Linked DNA regions of Limibacter armeniacum. Each later gene encodes a partner of the first gene's protein in a complex. Links are inferred from orthologs where the notes say so. Each region holds a gene or a part of one and is shown in the gene's direction. Other genes may lie near its edges.

Region 1 (3,659 bases):
AATTATCTGGACCTTGGCGGGTATTGCCATTGCATTGATGACTATTCCAAACCTGTTGGGAATTATCCTACTTCGAAAGGATATGAAAAATACAGTTAACCAATATTGGAAAGATTTCAATGACGAATGGGGTGACAAAAAAGAAATTGCGCCAAAAAAAAGTGAAACTGTATAAGTAGCTTCACTCATAAATCATATTTCGAAAGACCTGTCTGTTAAAAGGCAGGTCTTTTTTTATGCCTAATGGTACATTTAGCCCATAATTACATAAATTGTAGCAAGAATAGCCTATATCATAATTTAAATCTCACAACACTACACATTCGCTTGATTTGATTGATTTTAGCCCTCCAAATTTTAGTTCATTTCTAAAAAAATTACATTTTTATTCAATTTTCCATTAAAAATCACCTCACTTTCTATACCTTTGCATCCCGATAAGAAATGCAGAACAGCTAACAATTATAAGAATGCCAAGGAAAAAACACATCAACTCTGTACTGATTATCGGGAGTGGCCCGATTGTGATCGGACAAGCCTGTGAATTCGACTATTCAGGTTCGCAAGCAGCCCGCTCTCTACGAGAAGAAGGTATTGAAGTTACCCTGATTAACTCCAATCCTGCGACCATCATGACAGATTCTGTCACTGCCGACAACATTTACCTCAAGCCCCTCGAAAAGAAATCCATCATTGAAATTCTGGAAAAACACAAGATTGACGCCGTACTGCCTACGATGGGTGGTCAGACTGCGCTTAACCTTGCGATCAAATGCCAGGAAGCTGGTATCTGGGAGGAATATGGTGTAGAGATCATCGGTGTTGACATTGACGCCATCCAAACTACAGAAGACCGCGAGCTCTTCCGTAACAAGATGATCGAGCTTGATGTGAACGTGTGTAAGGGACGTACAGCCAAGTCATTCCTAGAAGGAAAGGAAATCGCACAGGAGATTGGTTTCCCACTAGTTATCCGCCCTTCATTTACACTGGGTGGTTCAGGTGGTGGTTTTGTCCACAGTGAAGAGGAATTTGACAAAGCACTGACTAGAGGTCTTCACTTCTCCCCTGTACACGAAGTACTGGTAGAGCAAAGTATCCTAGGATGGAAAGAGTATGAACTGGAGCTACTGCGTGACAACGCTGGTAACGTGATCATCATCTGTTCTATCGAGAACTTTGACCCAATGGGTGTTCACACAGGTGACTCTATCACTGTTGCTCCAGCTCAGACACTGCCTGACACTGTTTACCAACACATGCGTGACCTTGCCATCAAGATGATGAATGGTATCGGTCAGTTTGCAGGTGGATGTAACGTACAGTTTGCAGTAAACCCTGAGGATGACAGCATCGTAGGTATCGAAATCAACCCTCGTGTATCACGCTCATCCGCTTTGGCTTCGAAAGCAACTGGTTACCCAATTGCTAAAATCGCAGCAAAGCTAGCTATCGGATACAACCTTGACGAGCTTCAGAATGCTATTACAGGTACTACTTCAGCATTCTTCGAGCCTGCACTGGACTACGTAATCGTTAAGATCCCTCGTTGGAACTTTGACAAGTTCAAAGGCTCTGACACTAAGCTTGGTCTGCAGATGAAATCTGTAGGGGAGGTAATGGGTATCGGACGTAACTTTCAGGAAGCACTTCAGAAAGCTTGCCAGTCACTGGAAATCAAGCGTAACGGATTAGGTGCTGACGGTAAGGAAATGACAGACCGTGAGGAAATTCTTCGCCGCTTAGAGAACCCTAGTGATGACAGACTTTTCCGTATCTATGATGCGCTGAAACTGGGTATCGCCCTAAAGACTGTTCGCAACCTTACTAAGATTGACAAATGGTTCCTTCACCAAGTTCTGGACATTGTCCTGATTGAGAAGGAAATTCAAAAATATTCGCTGGAAACGCTGCCTAAGGAGCTGATGATGCAAGCCAAAGAAATGGGCTTTGCTGACCGTCAGATCGCACACCTTTTGGGCAAACTGGAAAGCGAAGTATTCAACCGCCGTTACCACGAGCTTGGTATCAAGCGTAGCTGGAAGCTGGTTGATACTTGTGCTGCCGAGTTTGAGGCTAAAACACCTTACTACTACTCAGCATTCGACGACGAAAACGAGTCAGAACCATCTGACAAGAAGAAAATCGTGGTACTAGGTGCTGGTCCTAACCGTATCGGTCAAGGTATCGAGTTTGACTACTGCTGTGTACACGGCGTATTGGCTGCTAAAGAGTGTGGCTATGAGACGATCATGATCAACTGTAACCCTGAGACGGTTTCAACTGACTTCGATATCTCTGACAAGCTGTACTTCGAGCCAGTATTCTGGGAGCACATCTACGAAATCATCCTACACGAGAAACCGGAAGGTGTTATCGTTCAGTTGGGTGGACAGACTGCCTTGAAACTGGCAGAGAAACTGGACCGTTACGGTATCAAGATCATCGGTACAAGCTTCAAAGCGCTTGACCTTGCTGAAGACCGTGGTTCATTCTCTTCACTGTTGCGTGACAACAATATTCCTTACCCAGAGTTCGCAACAGCTCAGACAGCTGACGAAGCACTGGAAATCTGTGAGGAAATCGGCTTCCCGATGTTGGTAAGACCTTCTTACGTATTGGGTGGTCAGAAAATGAAGATTGTCATCAACGAGAAAGAGCTGGAAGACCACATTGTTGACACACTGAGAGAGATCCCAGGCAACAAAGTACTTCTTGACCACTTCTTGGATGGCGCTATCGAAGCTGAAGCAGACGCAATCTGTGACGGTGAAAACGTGTACATCCTAGGTATCATGCAGCACATCGAGCCTGCAGGTATCCACTCTGGTGACTCTTACGCAGTACTGCCTCCTTACAACCTAGGTGACTTGGTAATCGAGCAGATTGAGGAGTACACAAAGAAAATCGCTATTGCACTGGAGACTAAAGGTCTGATCAACATCCAGTTTGCGATCAAGGATGACAAAGTTTACATCATCGAAGCGAACCCTAGAGCATCTCGTACTGTACCATTCATCAGTAAAGCTTACCAAGAGCCTTACGTGAATTACGCTACGAAGGTGATGTTGGGTGAGAATAAGGTGACTGACTTCGACTTCAAACCTGTGAAAGAAGGTTACGCAATCAAGATTCCAGTATTCTCATTCGAGAAATTCCCTAACGTAAACAAGGAATTGGGTCCTGAGATGAAATCTACAGGTGAGGGCATCTACTTCATCGATAGCTTGAGAGACGAGTTCTTCCAGAACATTTACTCTGAAAGAAACCTGTACCTGAGCCGCTAATCTCTTAGCAAACTCAATACAGTAAAAATAAAGAAGCCCAACTAAGTCAATTACTTAAGTTGGGCTTCTCTTTTTATTCGCAATACAATCAATCAATTAGAAAGTCATATAACAGGTTCTCTCCCCTAGCAGTCGTCTGCTGTGCACCATTTGAAAGTCTGAAGACTTCCTTATCCATAAAGCTTTTAAGCTCTGAAAGGTAAAGCTTACCATCTTGATTAAGATCTGCTTTTCCATCCCGCATTCCGTTCAACATACAGTAGGTAAACAAGCCGTTTTGCCATTGGTCTGACTCCAAAGCATAACTATCACCAGCTGCTGCCGAAATAATTTGTATACCAGTTTGATTCTTCAAATTGACGAAAAGCGCCT
Region 2 (3,243 bases), 2.3 Mb from region 1 along the record:
GTTTATTTTAAATATTAAAGCATCAGTACCTAATACGGCTGGTTGCTAACAATCGTAGAATAATGAGACACGGTAAAAAATTTAACCACCTAGGTAGAAAAGCAGCGCACAGAAATGCGATGCTTACAAACATGACAATCTCTCTGATTGAGCACAAAAGAATCAACACAACTTTAGCGAAAGCGAAAGCTCTTCGTAAGTTTGCTGAGCCTATCATTACAAAGGCAAAGAATGATACTATGCACTCAAGAAGAGTTGTATTCTCTTACCTGCAAAACAAAGAGGCTCTGAAAGAACTTTTCGGTGTTATTGCTGACAAAGTAGCGGACAGACCAGGTGGTTACACTCGTATCATCAAAACTGGTAGACGTCTTGGTGACGGTGCTGAAACTGCGATGATCGAGTTGGTAGACTTCAACGAAATCTACAACCCTAAAGGTGCAACTAGTACTAAAACTACTAGAAGAAGCAGAAGAAAGAAAGGTTCAGCTTCAGCTGATACTTCTTCAACTACTGAAAACACTGAATCAGCTGAATAATCTGAAAATGTGTCTAACAGTATTGATAAAATGCTTTAGAAGAAATGTCGAGGGAGACAGTCAGTTGACTGTTTCCCTTTTTTTATGCCCTGAATATATTTGGAGGAGCTGATGAAAAAAAAAATTAAACAGTGTTCAAAAAGATTGATGTTTTGTTGAATCTCAATTTTTCTAAATAAAAGAGTGGAAAACGCAATGAATTTGAAATAAAAATTAAAATAATTTCTACAGACTGTTTAAATATTCTAAGCATTACTCTAATAGGTTCATTATTAATTTATTACCTTTGCGCAATTTGTAAATATAAAAGGACTTGAATAGATGGAGAAACAAGCTGCTATTTTGATGCTCGAGGATGGCACTACCTTTCACGGTACAGCCATTGGTAAGATAGGAACTTCTGCTGGTGAAATCTGTTTTAATACAGGGATGACAGGTTATCAGGAAATTTATACAGACCCGTCTTATTATGGACAAATCATCGTGAACACAACGTCTCATATCGGTAACTACGGTACACTGTCTCAAGAAGATGAGTCTACACAGGTTCAAATTAGAGGATTGGTGGTTAAGAAGTTTTCAAACACCTTCTCTAGAAAGACATCTGAAGGGTCTCTTCAGGAATACCTTGAGAGAGCGAACATCGTGGGTATTGCCGATATTGATACAAGAAAGCTTGTTAGACATATCCGTCAGCAGGGCGCTATGAATGCTATTATTTCCTCGGAAACCGATGATATTGAGAAAATCAAGGAGAAGTTGGAAGCAACTCCAAGCATGGAAGGGCTAGAGTTGTCTTCATTGGTAAGTACCAAGGAGAGATATTTCATGGGAGACCCTCATGCACCGATTAAAGTAGCAGTATTAGATATCGGTATCAAGAAATCGATTCTTGAGAACATGACAGAGAGAGGTATTTACTGTAAAGTATTCCCTGCGAAAACTTCTTACGAACAAATGAAGAAGTGGAATCCTGATGGTTTCTTTATCTCAAATGGACCTGGTGACCCATCTGTGATGAGCTATGCTGTAGACACAGTAAAAGAAATATTGGCAGATGATATGCCTGTGTTTGGTATCTGTCTTGGTCATCAGATTTTGGCACTTGCATCTGGAATCTCTACTTATAAAATGCACCATGGCCATAGAGGTTTGAACCACCCTGTGAAAAACTTGGTGACAGGACTGAGTGAGATTACTTCACAAAACCATGGTTTTACAGTAAGTAAAGAGGATGTAGAAAACAGTGACAACGTAGAAGTTACACACATCAACCTGAATGATGATACAGTAGAAGGTATCAGAGTTAAGGATAAGAAAGCATTCTCAGTACAGTATCACCCTGAATCATCTCCAGGGCCACATGACTCGAGATATTTGTTTGATCAGTTCATTGATATGATCAGATCTAACAACTAATCAGAGTAATAGAGACTGTTTAGTTATAAAAAGGTTCCATTTGTATTACACAAATGGAACCTTTTCTTTTTCAGGGATTTACATTTATTGATAATTGTTGTAAACTACATCTATTAAGTCTGAAGTCATTCAACCTTTAATGTTATACATGACTTATCTTAAAACCCATTTAGACTAACTTTTCATATTTTATAACGAATGTGGAATAGACTATCAAATATCGGAAATAGCCACCTTCCTAAAGATATCGATGACCGTAGTTTGGTGTTGACCAATCAGGTAGCCATGATTATGATTATCTGGTTCTCGTTAATGGCACTAATAGGTATTTCCATCGAAAGTAAACTGACCATAATTGGCTCATGTTTTTATATTCTCTGTTCAGTTGGAGTATTGATGTTAAACCTTAAAGGGTATATTAATCTCTCCAGAGTCTTACTTTGTGTCTTCCCCCCTGTAGTGATATCCATTTTGATTTTTTATGCAGTTGTAAATGGGACTACCAATACTGGAATTGTGGGTTATTATGCTCAATTGTTAATCTATGTGCTTTTTGCTTGTATCCCTTTTGTGTTTTTTGAATATAAACAGCAGAAGGAGTTAAAGCTGACTGTATTGGTGCCTGTTCTGCTCTTTTTCTTATCTCCCTATATATATGAATGGCTTGGTGTAACAAGGCGAGATTTTCCCTTCTTACCAGAGAAGGAAATAATCTTAACTTCTATGATCGCTTTTTTGCTGTGTTTTGTCTTGGTTGGTTTCTATTTACTTAAGAAAACTAACTATCAGCATGAAGAGAAAATCAGACAGCTTCTTGAGAGGTTGAAAGAGGAGAAAGACCAGATTCTGAAACAGCATGAAGTATTAATCAGCTCAAAAAAAGAACTGTTTGAACGCCAGTCAGAAATGATGAGAATCAACCAAGAATTGGAAGAGTATAAACGGACTTTGGAAGATAAGGTTGAGCAAAGAACAATAGAGCTTGAAGATTCAAAGGTAAAAGCAGAAGTGGCTAATGAAGCAAAAACGCAGTTTCTAGCCAATATGAGCCATGAGATACGCTCTCCTTTAAATGCCATTGTCGGGTTTAGTAAATTACTTTTGCTGAACCCTGACTTAGAGAAGGTTGATGAGGAGTTTAAACAGTTTTTGGGGAATATTATGCAAAGTGGTCAGAACCTGACAGAGCTGATCAATAATATATTGGATATTTCGAAAATAGAGGCGGGCAAAATGACACTGTCTTCAGAAAATATCAATATTCAACAGCTATTTTCTAGCGTAT

What was found.
Region 2: the proteins of carB (region 1) and carA are in contact, whole or in part, in a solved structure (PDB 1KEE), measured with the Escherichia coli proteins. The link is inferred for Limibacter armeniacum from one-to-one orthologs.

What each region holds. Positions count from the first base shown.
Region 1 is NZ_JBAJNO010000009.1:670,051-673,709, forward strand. Bases 163-3,487 are described here. They hold carB (carbamoyl-phosphate synthase large subunit), read left to right. Parts: upstream 163-470; coding sequence 471-3,287; downstream 3,288-3,487. Other genes in these bases: V6R21_RS20525 (alanine/glycine:cation symporter family protein), read left to right, coding at 163-175; V6R21_RS20535 (caspase family protein), read right to left, coding at 3,376-3,487. Outside these bases: more of V6R21_RS20525, read left to right, coding at 1-162; more of V6R21_RS20535, read right to left, coding at 3,488-3,659. UniProt on the Escherichia coli protein: Large subunit of the glutamine-dependent carbamoyl phosphate synthetase (CPSase).
Region 2 is NZ_JBAJNO010000009.1:3,010,320-3,013,562, forward strand. Bases 1-2,909 are described here. They hold carA (glutamine-hydrolyzing carbamoyl-phosphate synthase small subunit), read left to right. Parts: upstream 1-860; coding sequence 861-1,958; downstream 1,959-2,909. Other genes in these bases: rplQ (50S ribosomal protein L17), read left to right, coding at 63-539; V6R21_RS30275 (ATP-binding response regulator), read left to right, coding at 2,157-2,909. Outside these bases: more of V6R21_RS30275, read left to right, coding at 2,910-3,243. UniProt on the Escherichia coli protein: Small subunit of the glutamine-dependent carbamoyl phosphate synthetase (CPSase).